Regions from separate parts of the Psychromonas ingrahamii 37 genome, predicted to be linked through region 1. Evidence: riboswitches for the same ligand, from Rfam matches in the RefSeq annotation. Region 1 holds a riboswitch; each other region holds the start of a gene.

Region 1 (7,364 bases):
CTCCAGATATGCCATAATAGACTGCTGAAGTTGTGCACACTCGGCATCAAATTGACGGGGTGTTAAAGAAGCGGGTACCTTTAAAGACTCGGCTGAACTGGGTTTTCCCTGCATAATGTAGATCTTATCCGCCAGGCGAATTGCTTCCTGCGGATCGTGGGTAATCAAAACAACGGTTTTATCTTTGAGCAGTTCACAAGCCATATCCTGCAAGCGGTAACGTGTTACCGCATCCACGGCAGAAAAGGGTTCATCCATTAATATCACGGGCTTATTCTGCATTAATGTGCGCACCAGCGCGACACGCTGGCGCATACCACCCGACAGTTTTTGAGGCAAGCAGTCGGCACTATCTAAAAGTCCAACCTTTTCAAGCAAGGCCAAGGCAGCTTCTTTGTGAACAGGCGTAATAGTATTACCGAATTTAGCGCTTAAGGTAACGTTGTCCAGCACCGACAGCCATGGCATCAACAAGTCCTGTTGCGCCATATAAGCAATGTTATTTTTCAAATCAAATTGGGGAGGTGTGATCGTAAGCTCGCCAGACCAACTGACTTGCTGATCAAGCAAACCGGCCAGATAACGAAGCAATGAAGTTTTCCCACAACCACTGCGGCCCAAAATACAGGTCCATTGCCCGGCAGGGAATCTCATATTAATACCCTGTAATGTGGCCGCTTTACTGCCGGTATAACGCAGATAACCCGCAGAGATATCTATCTGCAGGGCAGGACTTTTAACTGATAAAGGCCGCGTGCTAACGGACATTCGCATGTCCGACAAAGAAATGGTTTACCGGGCCATGACCCTGCCCGACATCTAATTCGTCGGCATGCGCGATCGCTTGCGAAATATAGTCTTTGCCCAGCTGCACCGCACGTAAAAGATCATTACCCTGCGCCAGATAGGAGGCGATTGCCGACGAAAGTGTGCAACCTGTACCATGGGTATTAAGCGTATTGATACGGATGGCGTTTAACTGTTCAACATGATTAGGTAGGATAAGCAGATCATTACTATTTTCATCATCAATCAAATGCCCCCCTTTAAGCAGCAGCGCATTAAATTTCAATTTACGGAGTTTGCCGATCATCTTCTCCATGCCCTCTTTATTGGTTGGCACATCTGAAGAAATCAATTCCGCCGCTTCGGGCAGATTAGGCGTGATAAGATCTGCAAGAGGAAGCAGTTCCGATTTCAGTGTACTAATCGAATATGCTTTCAGCAATAAGTCTCCGCTGGTTGCGATCATCACCGGATCAACCACTAAAAAGGCAGGACGATACTGTCTTATTTTTGCTGCCACGAGTTTGATTATGTCGCAATCAGCCAACATCCCAACCTTAACAGCAACCACATTCAGATCGCTAAAAACCGCATCAAGTTGCTTTTCTATATGTTCAAGGGGAATAGGGAAAATAGCGGACACCCCAAGGGTGTTTTGAGCGGTAATCACAGTGATCACAGAACAGGCGTAACCGCCCGTTGCTGAAATGGCTTTAATATCGGCTTGAATACCTGCTCCACCACCACTGTCGGATCCGGCAATAGTCAGCACGATAGGCGTTGATGAATTTTGAGCAGTAGAAGTTGCACTAAGGTTTGACATAAAAGCTCCTATAACGGGTAAAAGGAACTATATCAAGCCAAATATTTAAGATAGGTGTAGCAGAGAGAATCAAAAACAAGACTTATAGTTCCCTACGCCAGTATTAACTGAATCAGGTTCAACGGGTTTCGCACTATGCGATCTCAGCCTTCAGGCCCCCCGACTATATTTGCAGCAATAATAACAAGTTTTTTTGAAAGAGCAAGGGTTCCCTTGCGTAAGGGAGCTCATTTTCATAGCAATCGAAAGACTCAGAAATCACACAAAAAACTAAAAAATTAATCAGACAGATTTGTTGAAATCATCAACAACTGTGCTGTAAATTGTCTTCACCTATTGTGCGTGAAGCCCGGACCTTTAGGTCGAAAAGACAGGTCGTTAAAGGACGAGGGAAATAATCATAAATTAATTAAAAAGTACTCACTTTAGTTAACTATGCAGAAAAAAATTGGACGCAGCCTTCCGATAAAAAAGAGAGCAGCATTGAGAATTTAGATCAAAGGGGCTTATTTCGACCTACAGCAGCAATGCCATAAATCACCTCACAACCCGCCTTATTATTAATTTACTGCTTTTTCCTAAAAGCAAACTTCCTGCCAAGCACTTTTTTCTCGCCTCGATTGCCCACTTGAAAAATTTCTGACACAGTGAGCGATGCCAACATAGCCATACAAAAACACTATTATAATGGCCAGATCATAGAATTTATCTATTACGACAAGGGCAGCAATGTTCAAGTTAATGCTTCAATTCATTCAGGTCGCAAAAGCACAAAATGTGACACAAGCTGCCAACAAACTCTGTTTAAGCCAACCTACCTTAAGTCATAACATGAATAAATTAGAGGAAAAGCTTGAAACCAAGTTATTTAATCGCAACTCTAAAGGGATCACGCTCACGTCAAGTGGGAAACTGCTCTATGAGCAAGCGAAAATGATGCAGCACCTCTATCAAAATACCCTCAATAAGCTCGATAAAAATAAGCTCAGGCATCAATACGAACTTAAAATAGGCTGCGGTGACGCTTGGTGGCACCTCTTTATTCGCGACTGTGTGCAGAACTTCCAAAATGCTTACCCGCACAGCAATATCACCATCGACGTAGGTGATCATCTGCAGCAATGAGGATATGGCGCACTTTCCCTCGGTTCATCTAGGGACGTCGAAAAAACGCTTTGCCCATTTGCAGCAGCAAAGCCCTGAAATGAGATCTTTTCTCAAACGCCACTATCTGCATGAAAAGGTGACTTATAATACCAACTCATTTTTAACAGCGATCGATTTATTACAAAACAGCGACGCGCTTTTACTCTACCCTGCCGGCATGAAAACATATTTTGAAACCTTTGATATTGTCCCTCTTCAGATGCAGGAGTGTTTCAGCAAAGCCACCATTGGGGCTTATCTCCATAAAGATGGCCAACAGGATAAGCAAAGCATCAGGTTGTTGGAGCAGTTTAAAGATCTCATAAAAAATAATCCTTATATCAAAGGGGAGGTGTGATTCAAGTAGTTCAGAAGAGAGCTTAAACTTGGCGCATTATACCAATTCCACTTATTAGATGATCTATTTAGGCGCCGGAAAACACATAAAAGTAAGGCATGAATTTAATGGATTTGGTATTACGCTACAGATAGCGGCAAAAAGAACACCACATAACGCAAGCTCAACTGGCTGATTAACAATCAGCCAGTGAAACGAGCCGCAACACCTAACTATCTGTTATTATTGAAGGTGTAAAAATCAGTATTTTGATTGCTAACGGGAAACAGATATTAAGCCTTGCACAGGCGGTAGATTCTAGCCTCAAAGGGATTTAATACCAGACTATTTTCGGCTCCATGCGTGGCCACAGAGTAATTACCCAGTAACAGATGTTCACTCTTTGGTAGACAGTCTGGATGCATATATTGTGCAGACAAGCCTGTCAAGTTACACATAATCAGCAACTGCTGCTCCCCTAAGGTGCGCGTATAGGCGTAAATCTGCAGATCATTTTCAAGCAATAAATCATAATGACCATAAACCAATACCGGTTCGGCCTTACGCAGGGCAATCAGCTGGCGATAAAAATTCAGAATAGATCCTTTGTCCAATTCTTGCTGCGCAACATTAATACGTTGATAGTTTGGATTTACCTTGAGCCAAGGTGTACCGGAACTAAAGCCTGCATTAACTGTGCTATCCCACTGCATAGGCGTGCGCGAATTATCCCTGCCTGTTTGTGCCAACAGATGCAGGATCTCTTGCTCAGGCATCCCCTCCTTACGCAACTCGGCATACTGATTTTTAGCGCCAACACAATTAAAATCATCAATACTGGCAAACTGGGTATTGGTCATCCCAATCTCTTGCCCCTGATAGATAAACGGGGTGCCCTGCATCAGAAAATACATCGTTGCTAAAGAGGTCGCACTTTCAAACCAGTAGTGCTTTGTATCCCCCCATTTAGAGACTATTCGCGGGATATCATGGTTCTCCAGAAAGAGGGCATTCCAGCCGATATTCTCCAACCCTTTCTGCCATTTGCTAAAAATCTGTTTTAGCTTAACCAGATCCAGCTGAGCATCTGGTTTATCTTCCCATAGCTTAAGGTGATCAAACTGGAAAATCATATTTAATCGCTGCTTATCCTCGCCGACCCAGTTTTTGGATTGACTCACAGAGACGCCATTAGCTTCTCCTACCGTCATAATGTCATAGTGTCTAAAGGTGTTGTCGCACATGCCATCAAGATAGTCGATGATACCGCCAACATTCATCATTTTATCCCAGCACGGCACATTTTTGAGTCCCTTCGGATTAGGCATATCTTTAAAGCCTGGCTCCTTTTTCATATGGCTAATGGCATCGACACGAAAACCGTCTATCCCCTTGTCCAGCCACCAGTTAATCATTTTGTAGATAGCTTCACGCACCGCCTTATTTTCCCAGTTAAGATCCGGCTGCTTTTTGGAAAACAGGTGCATATAATACTGGTCAGTGCTTTGATCGTACTCCCAGGCCGGTCCCTTGAAGATGCTCTCCCAGTTATTAGGCTCCTTACCAAAGTTACCATCACGCCAGATATACCAGTCTCGTTTGGGGCTATCCTTAGATGCTTTGGACTCCACAAACCAAGGATGCTCATCGGAGGTATGGTTGACCACTAGATCCAAAATCAATCTCATCCCACGCGCATGCACAGCTTCCAACAGACAATCGAAGTCAGCCATACTGCCAAATTCATCCATAATCTCCTGATAGTCACTGATGTCATAGCCATTGTCATCATTAGGTGATTTGAACATAGGGCAGATCCAGATAACATCAATGCCAAGGTCTTTAAGATAATCAAGCCGCTCGGTGATACCCTTAAGATCACCAATACCGTCACCATTGGAATCCATAAAACTGCGCGGATAAATCTGGTAAACCACCGCTTCTTTCCACCAGTTTTTTGTATAATGGCTGTTTGTTACTGTCTTGCTTGTATTTAACATGGTTATAATCCGATTACTTAATAAGCACAAAAAATAAACTTAGGCTGAGCGGTTATGTTATCGCGGGGGTGTATCGCACACTCAAATAAGCATTATAAAATAGCCGCCGATAATGAAAAATCATTTTACCGAGAAGTCATCAATTATCTAACAAATCCGTTAAAGAGTGATTCCCAGGGACTGACGCAGATAGGCGCCAGCACCCAGTAAACCCGGCTGCGAATGGGTAATTACGTAAACGGGAATGGCCTCCAGATGTTCTTTAAAACGCCCTTTGTCTGCAAAAGCCTCGCGGAAACCAGAGGCTTTAAAAAACTCAAGGAAGCGAGGCACTAGGCCACCGGCAATATAAACACCGCCGAAAGTGCCAAGATTGAGCGCCAGATTACCGGCAAAGCGTCCCATCAATACACAAAAAAGGCTCAGTGCCCGATGGCAATCATGGCACTCTCCAGAAAGCGCGCGATCTGAAATCTGCTTGGGCGTTAATATTTCAGGCACCCGATGATCGGAGGTCACTAAACCCTTATAGATATTAACCAGTCCCGGTCCGGAAAGCAGCCTTTCCGCTGAAACATGCCCCAGCTCGAGCCGCAGCTGCTGAATCAGCGCATCCTCTTGCTCAGTACAACTCGCCATATCCACATGCCCTCCTTCACCCGGTAAACTTAACCAGCGATCGCAAGACTGCACCAGATGTGCAACGCCAAGCCCCGTGCCCGCCCCGTAGACAGCAATGGGTTTACCGGAACGGGCTAAACCGCCTCCCAACTGAACTTTGTCATCAGCACCAAGCACCGGAATCGCCATCGATACCGCAGTAAAATCATTAATAATAGTCAGCTTTTTTAGGCCAAGATTTTCCTGCATCTGTTTGATTGAAAATGCCCAGCTATGGTTAGTCATCGAGACTTGATCCCCATCAATGGGACAGGCGATGCCAATGCATGCCTGCTCAATACGCAACGATTGTTGATCCAGATAGACTCGCACCACAGCCTCCAGAGAGGGATAATCAAGACCTGAATAGGTCAGAGAGTGAGAAATGCTGCCCGTTTCCAGATCACATAATGCCAGACGTGCATTAGTGCCGCCCACATCGCCGACCAAACTAACCTGTTTCATCTTATTTTCCTTATTAGAAACTTATTATTCATATATCCGGTATTCTTTAACACGGCTTAATGAGCAGTGCAAAAGACTCATAGGGTGCAAGCGCGAGTGACTCGCTTAACTGCTTACGCGGCGCATAATTGCTAATCAGGCATTGCCCTTTCAATCCCTGCAGTGGTTTTGGCAAGGTCAGCTCCAGCGGCTCATTCGTGAAGTTATTAATAACGATAACTTTCTCATTACCTAACTGCCGCTGGTAGGAAAATACCTTTTTATGCTCAACAAACAATGGCTGATAATCACCATAGACCATTACCTCGTGGGTCTTGCGCAACTGAACCAGTTTTTGGTAGTGGTAAAAAATGGAATCAGGATCATCCAATGCCGACTCGACATTAATTTCGGTATAATTTGGATTGAGCTTAAGCCAGGGGTTACCATCACTAAAACCGCTGTTAAGGCTGCTATCCCACTGCATAGGTGTGCGGGCATTGTCACGACCATTTTCATGGATCCCCTGCATCATATCCTCATGCGAGACGCCCGCTGCAATACGCTCCTGATAAAGATTCAGGGTTTCAATATCCTGATAATCCTCAATGGCATCGAAATGCACATTGGTCATGCCTATCTCTTCTCCCTGATAGATATACGGTATACCTTTGAGGAAATGCAGCGCAGTCGCCAGCATTTTAGCGGACTGCACGCGGTAGCACCCCGGATCGCCATATTTTGAAACCGCGCGCGGCAGATCATGGTTATTCCAGAACAACGAGTTCCAACCACAATCAGCAAGTTCAGTTTGCCACTTGCTGATTACCTGCTTGAACTCCAGCAGATCAAACGGCCGAGGTTTCCATTTACCTTGCTCGGGATCAAAGGTGATGGTGATATGCTCAAACTGAAACACCATGGAGAGTTCATCGCGGGCCGGATCGGAATACAGCTTGGCAGTCTCCGGGGTTGCGCTCCACGCTTCACCGACGGTCAGTAAATCGCGCCCACCAAAAGTTGCTTTATTCATCTCTTGCAATAGTGGATGCAGGCGCGGCCCGTTGGTCATAATCTGCTTATCCACATCCTTGCCAATCAAGTCGATCACATCCATCCGGAAACCACCTATGCCACGGTCTAACCACCAGTTGATCATCTTATGCAC
Region 2 (7,364 bases), 2.2 Mb from region 1:
AGATACAGGTTTGGTCAAAGCTCTAATGTGTGCTGAATTGTATAGACACAATGAGAATTGGAAATTTAGGGCTGTTGGGCAAGGATTTAATGGAGGCTTAGAGGCATTAGCAAATCACTTCAATGTCGCAGTAAACTCTGTTTCTGAAGAGGTGGAGCAACAAACTGTTGGATTAAAGCATAAAAGAAGAAGCTCTCAAGACATTCTAGATAAACATGCTGTAAAAATGCGTTCAGAGGTAGTTAGGATTATCCCCCAAGTAGATTCCGCAACAAAAAATAAGATTAATGAATCAAATACTAGAATGCTGGTTGATCGAATATTAATGGATGTTCTTGGTTATAACATTGATGAAATAAAGGCTGAACAAAATATCGAAGGCAGAAGAGCTGACTACGTACTATCTGTGGGAAATAAAGAATCATTAGTTGTTGAAGTTAAAAGAGCGGGTTTACCCCTTAAAGATCAACATATATTTCAAGCAACTTCATATGGTGTTTTTTCTGGTATTGAGTGGGTGTTGCTTACAAATTTGAGAGAGTGGAGACTGTTTAAGATTATTTCCGGTTCAAAAGTCAAAGCAGATCACCTATTTACTGTCACAATAAATGATGGTTTCGACAAATCGATGAATGATAATTTTGCATTAATTTCGAAAGTAGGCATGGAACGACCTAGTTTATTACTTAAAGCTTGGAATAAAGTTAATGCCCTAAGTGATAGTAACGTCATAAATGCTATTTTATCACCGGATGTATTGGCGAAAATAAGATCCAATATTAAAAGAGAAAGCTCGACTTCAGTAGAGATAGAAAGTATTCAAAACGTAGTCGAAAAGTTGTTACATGTTGATTAAAAAATCTCTTTTTCAATCAACATGTAAAGTCAAAAAGTAACTAAGCATTTCACGTAAATTACTAACACTTTAAAAGTTATACTGTAACTTTTAAAGTGTTAGTAGTTACAATGGGTAGAAAAATGGGTGGCATAGTTGTTTATTTGTGCAGAGCAGCAAGCTGCTTGCTTTATATACCCAAACTACTTGCTGATTTCTGTATCCTCAGGTAATTCGGGTATAGGATAGAACTCCTTTAATCGTAATATAAGTAGTGTTAATTATTAATTATCCAGCTGCCGTCGGGCTGACGGCAGGCCGTGCCGTATGCGTCCTGCTTTTTGCCACCAACCACTACTGTCTGGCGATACTCGCGGCAATATTGACCCGTTGTCTGCTGATAGGTTCGGGTGGGCATGATTGAACCGCTGTTACCGGAATCAGGATTATTCCAACGGGTCGTTTCATTGCTGCGTGTATGTTCCAGTGAGTACTGGGCATTCTGCCCCATGGCAATGCGATCGGCTCGGTCCAGTGAGCGACCTATTTCTTGACCAAACAGGGCACCCGCCAGAGTACCAATAGCAATAGCTACAACATTGCCCTTTCCTTTACCCACATTGGAACCGAGTATGGCACCGGTGGTCGCACCAAGCAGGGTTCCTGCTCCCTCCTTGGAGCCTATCGGCTGTGTGCAACCAACCAGTAAAAATGCAATAATTATTAACAATACCGTCACTTGTTTCATCGTTTTTCTCCTCTTTTTTAATTTGATTGCAGTGCTTAAATGTTTTATGACTAAAGTACAAAACTAAGGGGCTTTTCCGCCGCCGGTGAAGGTAAACTTTATCGCCATCGGGATAATTGGCAGAAAAATAATTGTAACCCTCATGCTCTGGCTGAAAAAATTAAGGATATTGTTAAAAGTATAGGACGAATAAAAGTGCTTTACCTTTAGAGTTAAGCCTTTTTCATTTATCTTATTTCAGGTGGTGGTACTCCTTAACAATGGACTCTTTAACGTATTCCAAGTATAGAGGTTGCCAAAAAAAACTTGTGCAAGGATGGTAAACTCCCTTTGGCAAAAGGAATTTTTTGTGAAGAATATCGCGTACAGATACTTGCATGGCGCCGATAAGATACTGTATCGGATGGTTGTTATTAAAATGTTTAGTTTCAGTCTGGCCCCTAATCAATAAGAGTAAAAAATGAAGAGTAAGCTAAAAAATTTATCAGAGATTGTCTCTAGTGCTAACGATCTTTTCCACAGTAAGTTTAATAATATCAATCTGTTAATGGGGATAATGGATAAAACATTGCGTAATCAAGGTATGGAAGCTGATGCAATTACAATTGATTGTATTAGTCAGGATAAGAGGATAGTTATTCTTATCCATGATCATAAGCCTCATGTTGTCGACATAGCTTTGGGTAATAAAGAAGGGGATATTTACTCATCCTCTGAATATGAAATTAACAAAATATCACAAGCCGTTATTGTGGGAATGATGGAAGCTAACTTCATTTCATAATCAGTAGCCGTTATTGCAGAAACGATGGGTGCGGTTAAACATAAAAGCCAAATCACGGAATGCATAACAGCTGTCGCGGTTTTACTAAAAAAGACAGTAAAAACAGCACCCACTTGCTCGTCGCTAAGCAAAGCATTGGTGCTGAACAAATAATTTGGTTGGAGAATTTCAAGGCCTTTTTAAGCGTTGTAAATGTATTGCCTAGTATCTGAAACACGCTTATAGTTGGTTAAACTCGATTCCGCATTTTTTGTTGCGGCTTTGGCATGAAATTTCACCTGCTTTAAATCCAAATAGTTACATGATTTTTATTTTTAAAACAAAATAGCTTTTTTATCCATTATTTTAACCAATGAATATATCTTATTGATATGAAAAACCAAAAAGTTTCGTGCCATCTTTAAAATTAAAAACTGCAGAATCGAGTTAAAATAACTTATTTATTTCTAAAATTTGGCTGTAAGAGTCATTCTACAGCCTCGTTATCTTTTAAAGGAGGATTTATGATTTATTCAACCACTGAGACTATTCCAGGTAAAGAAATTACAGAGATAGTAGGCGTTGTTACGGGCAATGTAGTTCAAGCTAAACATATCGGACGAGATATTATGGCGGGTTTAAAAAGTATTGTAGGTGGTGAGATTAGAGGCTATACAGAAATGTTAACCGAGGCCAGAGATCTAGCAATCCAACGCCTAGTTGCAAGCGCCAATGAAAAGGGAGCTGATGCAGTTGTCGGTATACGTTTTACTACAAGCGCAATCATGGATGGTTCGTCGGAGATAATGGCTTTTGGCACTGCGGTTAAACTCAAAAAATGATAAAGCTATATCAACAAGGTATTGAATGATTTTACTACTTGCTGTGATTAGAACCTATTGGATTATTATCACCATCTTCACTCTTACTTTGATAACTCTGCTGTCTCTCTATCCATTGGAAAATTTACCTTCGGTCCCTGGTAGTGATAAAACGCATCACTTTATTGCTTATGGCGCACTGATGTTTCCGATAGCTTTGCGTAAACCAAAATATTGGCAGTTTATCTGCTTGTTTTTTATTTGTTGGAGCGGCGTGATTGAATTATTGCAACCCTACGTTAATCGTTACGGAGAGTGGCTGGATATGGCTGCCAATACCACAGGTATTGTCTGCAGTCTCCTGATTGCAACACTGATAAATTGGATTCTCCCCATTAAAGTAAAGTGTGAATAGATAATACCAAATCCATTAATTTTCTGTTTATTTATACTGGTTAAAATATATGCCTTACTTTCATGCATTTTTCTGGCGTCTAAACAGATCACTTAATTAGTGAAATTGGTATAATTCCATGCACAATAAAGATCAACAAAATTCAGATCGTTAAAAACAAAAATCATAACAAAGCGCTCAAAAAAACGCCTTGGCCTTTTCATTAAATGGCTATAAGGTATGACCTATTTTACTCACAACATTGTGCAGAGTTGTAATGAAAAAATAAATTTATTTTGAGGATCTTAATGGAAAAAAAACAGCAGAGAATAGACTTTCAGGGCAAGATATTTGGATCTTTATTTGTTATTGAACGCGCCAGTTCTGATCGCCATCTTGTGCCGGACAATTTCAATTATTGGTTATGTATATGCAAATGTGGAGATCATCTTTTAGTTGAAAATAAGCAATTTCTTAATCGTATCGATCCGCCTCTCCGCAGTTGTGGTTGCCATAGAAAAGTTAATAATTCTCTGGTGAATAATCAATATGGTTGTTTAACAGTATTATGTAAAACATTAAATCAGGGGCAAACAGTCAAGCGTATCAGGGGACATATTGCGTATTTATGTTTATGCCGTTGCGGCAGTAAATATATCGCCATAGGGCAGGCATTGCTGAAGGAAAAAGTGAAAAGTTGCGGTTGCGACTTTGAGGACAAAGCGGAATAGATTATTGACTCTAATATCGCTCTGTTATTTAATTGTTCAGATTCGTTTTACGGAAAATTAATCAGCGGCAGACTAAACGCCGGACTGATATCTGCACACGGATGGAAATGGGTAAAAAACACAGCTAGTAACAGGAGAGGAGCAAATTCTGATAAATTTCGCTGTGATCGAAGCGTAATGAAATAAACAAGCGGTGCAAATCAACTTTGACGAGGCCTTTATTATTCTTATACTCCTTTCTCTCCCGACAGAATTCGCTTAAGCTCTCCTCTATATTGATCTGCTTGATTAGGAATAATCTAAAAAAATGAAAAATGAAAAACGTGCATTAGTGTTAGGACTTGCAGCAGTACTGCTCTGGTCAACGGTAGCGGTCGCATTTAAGCTGACACTTCAGGAGTTTACTCCTATTCAAATGTTAACCGTAGCGAGCTTTGTCTCTGCCATTGTGTTAACGGGTATCTGTTATATGCAGGGTAAACTTAATCAGCTGCGTACCACTTTTTTTTCTAATCCTCTCAATTATCTGATTCTAGGGCTAATAAACCCGCTTGCTTATTACTTGATTCTCTTTAAAGCTTATGACTTACTTCCGGCATCGCAGGCTCAGCCCCTAAATTATAGCTGGGCAATTACACTGACCTTAATGGCTGCACTGTTTTTAGGGCAAAAAATTCGTAAGCAGGACTGGATTGCCTGTGCCCTCGGATATGCTGGTGTAATTGTTATCGCGACAAAAGGAGATTTGTTCGCTTTAGAGTTTGACAGCCCTCTGGGTGTTATTCTGGCGCTTCTTTCAACAGTGCTTTGGGCGGGATATTGGATTTTAAACGCAAAAAACAAAGCCGATCCTGTGGTCGGTGTTCTTCTGGGATTCATCGTTGCTTTACCTTTTGCTGTTGCTCTGTCTATTTATGAAGGCGCTATCTGGGAGCAAAGTTTTCAAGGCTGGCTGGCGGTCACCTACGTTGGATTATTTGAGATGGGGATAACCTTTGTACTCTGGTTATCCGCGCTTAAGGCCACGGATAATACTGGGCGGATCAGTACCCTGATTTTCATATCACCCTTTATTTCGCTGCTGCTGCTTGCCTATATCATTGGTGAAACTATTCCACCCTCAACCCTGATTGGCTTGGTTATGATTGTAAGCGGACTAATATTCCAGCAGGTAATGAAACCATCTAATATTGATATTGAAACTTGCAAGCAGTGAGGTGGTGCGGTCAAAGTAATTGCCTGTATTGTGAATAGCCCTTTGTTATCGAGAAGATACTTATATCAAATGCATCAAACAAGTGACCAGCTAGGCTGATCACTTGTTTAGTTTTTTGGTATTAATAGCAGCTTTACTCTTTTCCGGATTAAGATTCACTTTATTAATAGAAGCTATCTCCGTCAGATCTCCTGCCGCACAAAATTCCTGAATACAAATCCCAAATAACGGCAAACATCGGACCAGTCTGGTTTTTTAACAGACGTATTATGTGCATCGGAATGGGTTGATTTTAAATTAAATTATTTACGTATTAGCTGTCGACAGTGGTTTTCAGAAAATTATCTGAACTGTTTTTTAAAAAAATAAAGCTTTGGGTGCCTCTGTTTTTTTTTGGGTATACAATAGTCTTTCTCAACGGGGTGCTGTTAAAAGGCTGAGATAACTAAACCCGTATACCTGAACCAGATAATGCTGGCGTAGGAATTGAGCTTATCAGTATTATTTTTATGATTTGCCTGTCAATCCTATGCTTTCAAACTAAAAATGGAGCGCATAGTGAAAAAAATCATTCCTTTAATGGCCTTTTCTGTCATTATTTCAATGCCGGTATTGGCTGATAAACTGGTCGTTTATACCTATGATTCGTTTGCTTCAGATTGGGGACCCGGCCCTAAAATTAAACAGGCCTTCGAAAAAAACTGCGCTTGCAGTCTGGAATTTGTTGCCTTGGACGATGGTGTTTCAATTTTAAATCGATTGCGTTTAGAAGGGAAAAACACTAAAGCCGATATATTGCTGGGCCTCGACAATAATTTAATGACTGAAGCCAAAAAGACGGGGTTATTAGCAAAGCACAAGGTTGATACGAGTAATGTGATCCTTGCCAATGGTTGGTCAGATAATACCTTTGTGCCGTTTGATTATGGTTATTTTTCCTTTGTTTATAATAAAGAAACCCTGTTAAATCCTCCTGCAAGCCTGAAAGAATTAATTGAGCAACGTCAAGATATTAACGTTATCTACCAGGATCCCCGGACTTCGACGCCAGGACTGGGGTTAATGTTATGGATAAAATGGGTTTATGGTGATCAAGCCGATGACGCATGGAAAAAGCTGGCGAAAAAGACCGTGACAGTCACTAAAGGTTGGTCTGAAGCTTATAGTATGTTCTTAAAAGGGGAGGCTGATATGGTACTTTCTTATTCAACCTCCCCCGCTTATCATATTATTGCTGAAGGGAAAAATCAGTATGCTGCAGCCAATTTCTCTGAAGGTCATTACACGCAAGTGGAAGTTGCCGCAAAAGTTAAAAGCAGTAAAAATGAAAAACTTGCAGATAAGTTTATGGCATTTATTGTCAGTGATGAATTCCAATCACTGATGCCGACCGGGAACTGGATGTATCCGGTTACTGATGTCGCGCTTCCTGAAGGGTTTAAAAATTTAACCATACCCTCAACGTCTTTTTCATTCAGCGCAGATAAGGTCGACAATAATAGAAAAGTATGGATAAGAGAGTGGCAGAGCTCTTTAATTTATTAAACATTCGACCACTATGTCTGCAAATATGTCAGCAAAGTCTTATACTTTACCCGGTTTAATTATTGCCGGGTTTATCTGTCTTTTTGTTGCAGCTTCTGTCTCTGCTTTGTTATTTTACTCGCCCGGTTTTAACCCTGCGTTATTATGGCAAGACGCCTATTACCGTCATATTACAAAATTTAGCTTCTACCAGGCATTTTTATCGACAATATTAAGTGTTGGCTTGGCGATTCCAGTGGCTCATGCGCTTTCTCGTCGTCACTTCTTTGCTAAATCTTTTTTACTTAAATTATTTGCTACAACCCTTGTTT
Region 3 (7,364 bases), 2.1 Mb from region 1:
TTGGCCAGCCTAAATGGGCTATTCCATAGAAGCCAAGCTTTTTGGCCGCTTTTAGCTCTTGATTCAGATAGGCTTTCGCAACCACCAAAGCATCTTCAATAAAGTAGCCCAAGGCGATAGTTGCGCCAATGGCACTGGCTAAGATGCCCCCCGTGCCGTGACTCTCCATACGAGTCAGTCGTGCGCTGCTTAATGCGATTTCACGCTTGCCATCTGTCCAGTAATCAAGCGCTATTTTATCCACCAGTTCAAAATCACCACCTTTAATCAAGACACTTTGACAGCCCAGCGAGATGAGTTTTAAAGCGGCAGGTTTTAGCGACTCACCACTGATTAAAGCATGACCGGATAAGGTAAGTACTTCACCGGCATTGGCGGTTAACAAATCAATGCAGGGTAGTAAGGCTGTTCTAATAAGCTCAACAAGCCCTTCTTCTGCCATCTTCTCACCCGTCAATGCAACTGCGACCGGATCGTAAATCACAAAAGGTGGCACCGCCCAGGTTTGTTTAAATTCAGCCAATTTTTCAGCGAGAATCTGCACATGTTTCACACTGGTAATTAAACCAATTTTGATCACCTTTGCCTGCATATCGGCCGTTAAACAGGCTAATTGATCGGTGAACATCTGTTCCGATACACTTTCAACCAAACTCACGGTCGCCGAGTTTTGCGCGGTAACCGCGCTAATCACCGAGCAGCCATCAGCGCCTAAGTCTTTAAAAGTATGGAGATCCGCCTGAATCCCCCCACCACCAGTGCAATCAGAAGCACCAATACTCCAAACAAGTTTATTCATATTTATCCTTAACAAGAGCAGCTATCTGCTGACAGCTAACAGCCGACAGCCGACAGCTTTTTTATAAAACTGGCTGATAAATTTCAGCACCAGAGTCGTTAAATTCTTTGGCTTTAAGTGCCATGCCTTCTGCTGCTGTCATAGTAATAGTTTCATCTAAAATCTTAATACTGATCTCACCTGAATCTAATTTTGCAGTGAAATCACGCACATCCTGAGTAATTTTCATTGAACAGAATTTTGGCCCGCACATTGAGCAGAAATGCGCGACTTTTCCGGATTCCTGCGGCAGGGTTTCATCATGATATTCTCGTGCGGTGACTGGATCTAAACCGAGGTTAAACTGATCTTCCCAGCGAAATTCAAACCGTGATTTTGACAAGGCATTATCACGAATTTGCGCACCTGGATGCCCTTTTGCTAAATCCGCGGCATGCGCTGCAATTTTGTAAGTAATTAAACCGACTTTTACATCATCTTTATTTGGCAGACCTAAATGCTCTTTTGGGGTGACATAACAAAGCATTGCACAACCGTACCAACCAATTTGCGCGGCACCTATGCCCGACGTAATATGATCATATCCCGGTGCAATATCCGTGGTTAGCGGCCCTAAGGTATAAAATGGCGCTTCAAAACAATCGTCCAGCTGTTTATCCATATTCTCTTTAATCATCTGCATCGGCACATGACCCGGACCTTCAATAATCACCTGTACATCGTATTCCCAGGCAACTTTAGTCAGTTCGCCTAACACTTCCAATTCTGCAAATTGTGCCTGATCATTAGCATCTGCAACTGATCCGGGCCGCAGACCATCACCTAAAGATAATGACACATCATATAGCTGACAGATTTCACAAATTTCGCGAAAATATTCATAAGCAAAGTTTTCTTTATGATGCGATAAGCACCACTTTGCAAAGATTGAACCGCCGCGAGACACAATACCCGTAACACGTTTTGCTGTCATCGGCACAAAACGTAATAATACACCGGCATGAATAGTAAAATAATCCACCCCTTGCTCGGCCTGTTCAATTAAGGTGTCACGGAAAACGTCCCAACTGAGATCCTCAGCCACACCCTTTACTTTTTCCAGTGCCTGATAGATAGGTACTGTACCGATTGGCACGGGAGAGTTACGCAGGATCCATTCACGGGTTTCATGAATATTACGCCCGGTCGACAAGTCCATTACCGTATCACCACCCCACAGCGTTGACCAAACCAGCTTTTCAACCTCCTCTTCAATTGAAGAGCTTACCGAAGAGTTACCAATATTAGAATTTACTTTTACCAGAAAATTACGGCCGATAATCATTGGCTCAAGTTCCGGATGATTAATATTGGACGGGATAATGGCACGTCCGCGAGCAACTTCCTGACGCACAAACTCCGGGGTTATTTTTTCCTGCAGATTGGCACCAAAACTATGACCCGCATGCTGAAAATGCAGCGCTTCACATTTTACGCGGTCACGGCCCATGTTTTCACGAATAGCAATGTATTCCATTTCAGGGGTAATAATACCTCGGCGTGCATAGTGCATTTGGGTGACACATTGTCCTTTTTTAGCGCGTAAGGGTTTAGGCCGATTTGCAAAGCGCAAATCATCTAAACTGTCATTAGCCAAACGTGCCTTGGCAAAATTTGAGGTGACACCTTCCAGTGTTTCAACATCATCACGGGCAGCAATCCAGGATTGACGTAATTTAGGTAAGCCGGCATGCACATCTATTTTCGTTTTAGGATCCGTATAAGGGCCGGAAGTATCATAAACGGGAATAGCTTCATTTTTTTCAAAAACGGGCTGTTCTCCACTGCCTGCCAGCAAAGTATCGGCCTGATGAATTTGTCGCATTGCCACTTTAATCGGATGAAGTTCACCCTTAATAAAAATTTTTTCTGAATTGGGGTAGGATTCGTTATTGAGATTTTGAATATAGTCCTGCGCTGCTCGGCGGGAGGCTTTGCGGGATAAACCTTTACGGCTGCTGGTTTTTAAATTCGAGTTTACTTGATTAGACATAGCATTCTTTACCTTAATTAAATTGGGTAGTGAGAGTGCTTGTCGAAATTCAGTGGAAAGAGTAAAGAAAGGAGATTCATTTTCTTTATGCTTGTTTCCTACGCAGGTATTAACCCAATCAGGTTCCACGGATTCCACTTTGCTGTACAAAAAACACCTGTTATTGGGTGATCATATTGCAAACTCAGTAGTCTCAGCCCGAAGGCGCTCCGACAAGAGCCAGCAGTATAGAAGAAAAAGCGGGCAAGTTAAATAGAATAACTGAATGTTAGGCATTAAATCAGATCAGAATAGAATCACTCAATGAATGGAATTGGTATAACAAACGAACCAAGTGTTTAACGGCGGTGCAGGAAATTTTGCTTAAGTGACAGCCATAAAAACCTCGTTATAGAAATAACGAGGTTTATTAATCTTAAAAGTTATTTAAAAGAAACTATTTCTTTTAAATAACTTTATCAGCTTTAACTTTTTCGATTACGCCTTCAGCAACATTGTTTGGACAAGGCATGTAGTTTTTAAACAGTATAGAGAACTGACCACTGACTAATGTCATTATACGTAAAGAACTGAATATATGTGCCCAGATATTTTTGCAGGCAGACATAAAAAAACCCCACTATCATGGATAACGAGGTCTATTAATCTTAAAAGTTATTTAAAAGAAACTATTTCTTTTAAGCCACTTTATCAGCTTTAACTTTTTCGATTACGCCTTCAGCAACATTATTTGGACAAGGCATGTAGTTTTTAAACAGCATCGAAAACTGACCACGAACAGGAGTCGCAGAGCTCCTCCGCCCATAACACTAGACTGTCGTCTAATTCGCCCTGCTGCATTTGTACGTAAAAAACTGAATATATGTGCCCAGATATTTTTGCAGGCAGACATAAAAAAACCCCGCTATCATGGATAACGAGGTCTATTAATCTTAAAAGTTATTTAAAAGAAACTATTTCTTTTAAATAACTTTATCCGCTTTAACTTTTTCGATTACGCCTTCAGCAACATTGTTTGGACAAGGCATATAGTTTTTAAACAGCATAGAGAACTGACCACGGACTAATGTCATTGTACGTAAAGAACTGAATATATGTGCCCAGATATTTTTGCAGGCAGACATAAAAAAACCCCGCTATCATGGATAACGAGGTTTATTAATCTTAAAAGTTATTTAAAAGAAACTATTTCTTTTTAGCAGCTTTATCAGCTTTAACTTTTTCGATTACGCCTTCAGCAACATTGTTTGGACAAGGCATATAGTTTTTAAACAGCATAGAGAACTGACCACGGCCTGATGTCATTGTACGTAGAGAACCAATGTAACCAAACATTTCTGAAAGAGGTACGTCAGCTTTAATACGAACACCACTAGTTCCTGCTTCTTGGCCGGCAATCATACCACGACGACGGTTAAGGTCACCGATAACATCACCCACGTGATCATCAGGCGTAAATACATCTACAGCCATGATTGGTTCAAGAAGTTGTGCACCCGCTTTTGGAATTGACTGACGGAATGCACCACGTGCTGCTAATTCAAATGCAACTGCAGATGAATCGACGGCATGGAAACCACCATCATAAACTTCAACTTCAACGTCAAGTACTGGGAAGCCAGCTAGTACACCGGTATCCATCATTCCCTTAAAGCCTTTCTCAATCGCCGGGAAGAATTCTTTTGGTACGTTACCGCCAACAACTTTAGAAGTGAAGACGAAACCACTACCTGGTTCACCAGGCTTGATACGGTAATCAATTTTACCGAACTGACCAGAACCACCAGACTGTTTCTTATGTGTGTAGCTATCTTCAATTTCTTCGGTGATAGTTTCACGGTAAGCAACTTGAGGTTCACCAACAGCAAGGTCAACACCGTAGGTACGCTTAAGGATATCAACTTTGATATCCAAGTGAAGCTCACCCATACCAGACAGGATAGTTTCACCTGAATCAACATCAGTTTCAACTTTAAAGGTTGGATCTTCTGCAACCATTTTACCGATAGCAATACCCATCTTCTCAGTTGAACCTTTATCTTTAGGTGTAACAGAGATAGAGATTACCGGGTTAGGGAATACCATTGCTTCCAGGATAATCGGGTCTTTAGGATCACATAAAGTGTGGCCCGTTTGAACGTTGTTCTTCATACCAACGATAGCCATGATATCACCGGCTTGTGCTGCGGATAGCTCTTTACGATCATCTGCCTGCATCTCAACCATACGGCCAACACGCTCAGTTTTACCCGTAAAGGAGTTAAGGATGGTATCGCCTTTCTTAAGCGTACCGGAATAGATACGTATAAAGGTTAAAGCACCAAAACGGTCATCCATAATTTTAAATGCTAAGGCTTTAAATGTTTCTTCTGTAGAGACAGTTGCAAACTTACCAGTTGGTTCGCCTTCTTCATCCGTAAGTGGTTGTGGATCAACTTCTGTTGGAGAAGGCAGGTAATCAACAACAGCGTCAAGAATATTTTGAATACCTTTGTTTTTGAAGGCAGAACCACAGTAAGCTGGGAAGAATTCCATAGTACGTGTTCCTTTACGGATACAACGTTTAAGTTCTTCCATAGAAGGCTCAACACCCTCTTCCAGGTACGCTTCCATTAGATCATCGTCTTGCTCAACGGCAGTTTCGATCAATTTTTCACGGTATTCTTCAGTCAATTCAAGCATATCAGCTGGAATATCAGTAATTTCATAGTTTTCTGGAAGACCAGTCGCATCCCAGATATATGCTTTACGTGTTAATAAGTCAACAACACCACTGAATTCATCTTCAATACCGATAGGTAAAACCATGACTAGCGGGTTAGCACCTAGTACTTTTTTAGTCTGCTCAATCACGCGGTAAAAATCAGCACCCATACGGTCTAATTTATTAACAAAGATAATACGTGCAACTTTTGAGTCATTCGCATAACGCCAGTTTGTTTCTGATTGCGGTTCAACACCACCACTACCACAGAATACACCGATGCCGCCATCCAATACTTTGAGAGAACGGTAAACTTCTACTGTGAAGTCAACGTGCCCAGGAGTATCAATAACGTTAAAACGGTGGTCTTTCCAGAAACAAGTTACCGCTGCAGACTGGATAGTAATACCGCGCTCAGCTTCCTGTTCCATAAAGTCAGTTGTAGATTCACCATCATGCACTTCACCGGTTTTGTGGATTGTACCAGTCAGTTTTAGGATACGCTCTGTGGTTGTTGTTTTACCCGCATCAACATGGGCAAAAATACCAATATTTCTGTATTTACTTAAATCTTTCATTTTATATACTCTTTAGTAAAAAATTGAATCAATATTCCGGCAGCATTATACAAGTATTAGCGTTAAACAGAACACGGAATTAAAAATAAAATAAAATATGTTGCTTTTTTAGCCATCTTTTTAGTGGTTTTTATAAAAACAGCTAAGCTCCGGTTAAAATAAGCGTACAAAAGCGCGCTTATCCAAGTTCTGAAAGTGGTAAGAAACTAAAAATGGGTTTAATGCATCTAAATTAATACCAGCGCAAATAAAAGACTAAAAACAAAGGTGGATAATGCCGTGTTTTTAAGCTCATCATTAAATACCTGACCGTCACGAATATCTTTGGAGATCGCCTCCTTTAATATCAGACAACTCTTGATTAGCGGACTAAAGCTAAGCAAAAAAATAAATTGCCAGGCTTGTACATTTTCAAGCTGACTAAAATAGTAAACGGCACAGATAAAAGCACCGACAATAAGGGACAAGTGATAGATAAAAGCATTTTTCAGCCCCCATAAAACCACCAAAGTTGTTTTATGGGCCTCTTTATCCGTATAAATATCACGCATATTATTAATATTTAAAACAGCTGCGGATAAAAGCCCGACACTGGTTGCCGGTAAAAGTAAGGACCAGCTAAAAGTTAAACCATAAAGGTAATAACTGCCGACTACTCCTACTAAGCCAAAAAACAGAAACACAGCAAGATCGCCCATCGCTCTGTATCCATAATGTAATTTTCCCATTGTATAGGTTATCGCAGCGACAATAGCTAATAAACCAAGCAACAAAAAAACTACCCAACTCGTTGAATTTGAACCTAATGCAATAACCAGTAAAGTGATGCCCGACACCACCACTAAACTAGTCGTTAACAGGATCGCAATTTTCAGGCTTTTTTGGCTGATAGCACCGCTCTGCATTGCGCGTAACGGACCAACACGCTTGCCATTGTCTACCCCGGAGATGGCATCACCATAATCATTGGCAAGATTTGATAAAATCTGTAATAACAAAGCGGTAATAAGCGATAAACTAAAAATCAACAGGTCAAATATTTGTGCTTGAATGGCTATCCCAGCCCCTAAAATAATTGAAGCTGCTGCAAGCGGTAATGTACGTAAACGTAATTCGCTTAGCCAAACTGAAATATTACTCATCTAAATATCCTAAAAAAGTGTGGTTATACGCGGTTCCGCTAGGAATCGGCTGTTAATCGCGCTACATTAACAAACCTTAATCCGTCAATATATCATGAGCCCATGTTAA

Evidence for each region. Region 1 has a riboswitch for thiamine pyrophosphate ahead of thiD (bifunctional hydroxymethylpyrimidine kinase/phosphomethylpyrimidine kinase). Riboswitches for the same ligand answer to the same signal wherever they lie in the genome.
Region 2: it holds a riboswitch for thiamine pyrophosphate, as region 1 does, so the genes downstream of both, thiB (thiamine ABC transporter substrate binding subunit) here and thiD (bifunctional hydroxymethylpyrimidine kinase/phosphomethylpyrimidine kinase) in region 1, are expected to answer to the same signal.
Region 3: it holds a riboswitch for thiamine pyrophosphate, as region 1 does, so the genes downstream of both, thiC (phosphomethylpyrimidine synthase ThiC) here and thiD (bifunctional hydroxymethylpyrimidine kinase/phosphomethylpyrimidine kinase) in region 1, are expected to answer to the same signal.

The regions. Positions count from the first base shown of each region.
Region 1 is NC_008709.1:2,893,643-2,901,006, forward strand. Features, by position in the region: gene PING_RS12245 (ABC transporter ATP-binding protein) at 1-774, opposite strand, end outside; gene thiD (bifunctional hydroxymethylpyrimidine kinase/phosphomethylpyrimidine kinase) at 758-1,609, opposite strand; TPP riboswitch at 1,682-1,781, opposite strand; gene PING_RS21010 (LysR family transcriptional regulator) at 2,339-2,734, shown strand; gene PING_RS21015 (putative transcriptional regulator) at 2,739-3,113, shown strand; gene PING_RS12260 (glycoside hydrolase family 13 protein) at 3,386-5,092, opposite strand; gene glk (glucokinase) at 5,252-6,217, opposite strand; gene PING_RS12270 (glycoside hydrolase family 13 protein) at 6,264-7,364, opposite strand, start outside.
Region 2 is NC_008709.1:484,769-492,132, forward strand. Features, by position in the region: gene PING_RS02020 (TerD family protein) at 1-856, shown strand, start outside; gene PING_RS02025 (RT0821/Lpp0805 family surface protein) at 1,113-1,583, opposite strand; gene PING_RS02030 (hypothetical protein) at 2,044-2,367, shown strand; gene PING_RS02035 (heavy metal-binding domain-containing protein) at 2,871-3,188, shown strand; gene PING_RS02040 (VanZ family protein) at 3,214-3,582, shown strand; gene PING_RS02045 (hypothetical protein) at 3,870-4,292, shown strand; gene PING_RS02050 (DMT family transporter) at 4,600-5,508, shown strand; TPP riboswitch at 5,917-6,011, shown strand; gene thiB (thiamine ABC transporter substrate binding subunit) at 6,067-7,053, shown strand; gene thiP (thiamine/thiamine pyrophosphate ABC transporter permease ThiP) at 7,079-7,364, shown strand, end outside.
Region 3 is NC_008709.1:458,077-465,440, reverse strand. Features, by position in the region: gene thiE (thiamine phosphate synthase) at 1-799, opposite strand, end outside; gene thiC (phosphomethylpyrimidine synthase ThiC) at 861-2,831, opposite strand; TPP riboswitch at 2,910-3,053, opposite strand; gene PING_RS20370 (hypothetical protein) at 3,794-3,955, opposite strand; gene fusA (elongation factor G) at 4,017-6,113, opposite strand; gene menA (1,4-dihydroxy-2-naphthoate octaprenyltransferase) at 6,341-7,255, opposite strand; gene PING_RS01900 (isochorismate synthase) at 7,358-7,364, shown strand, end outside.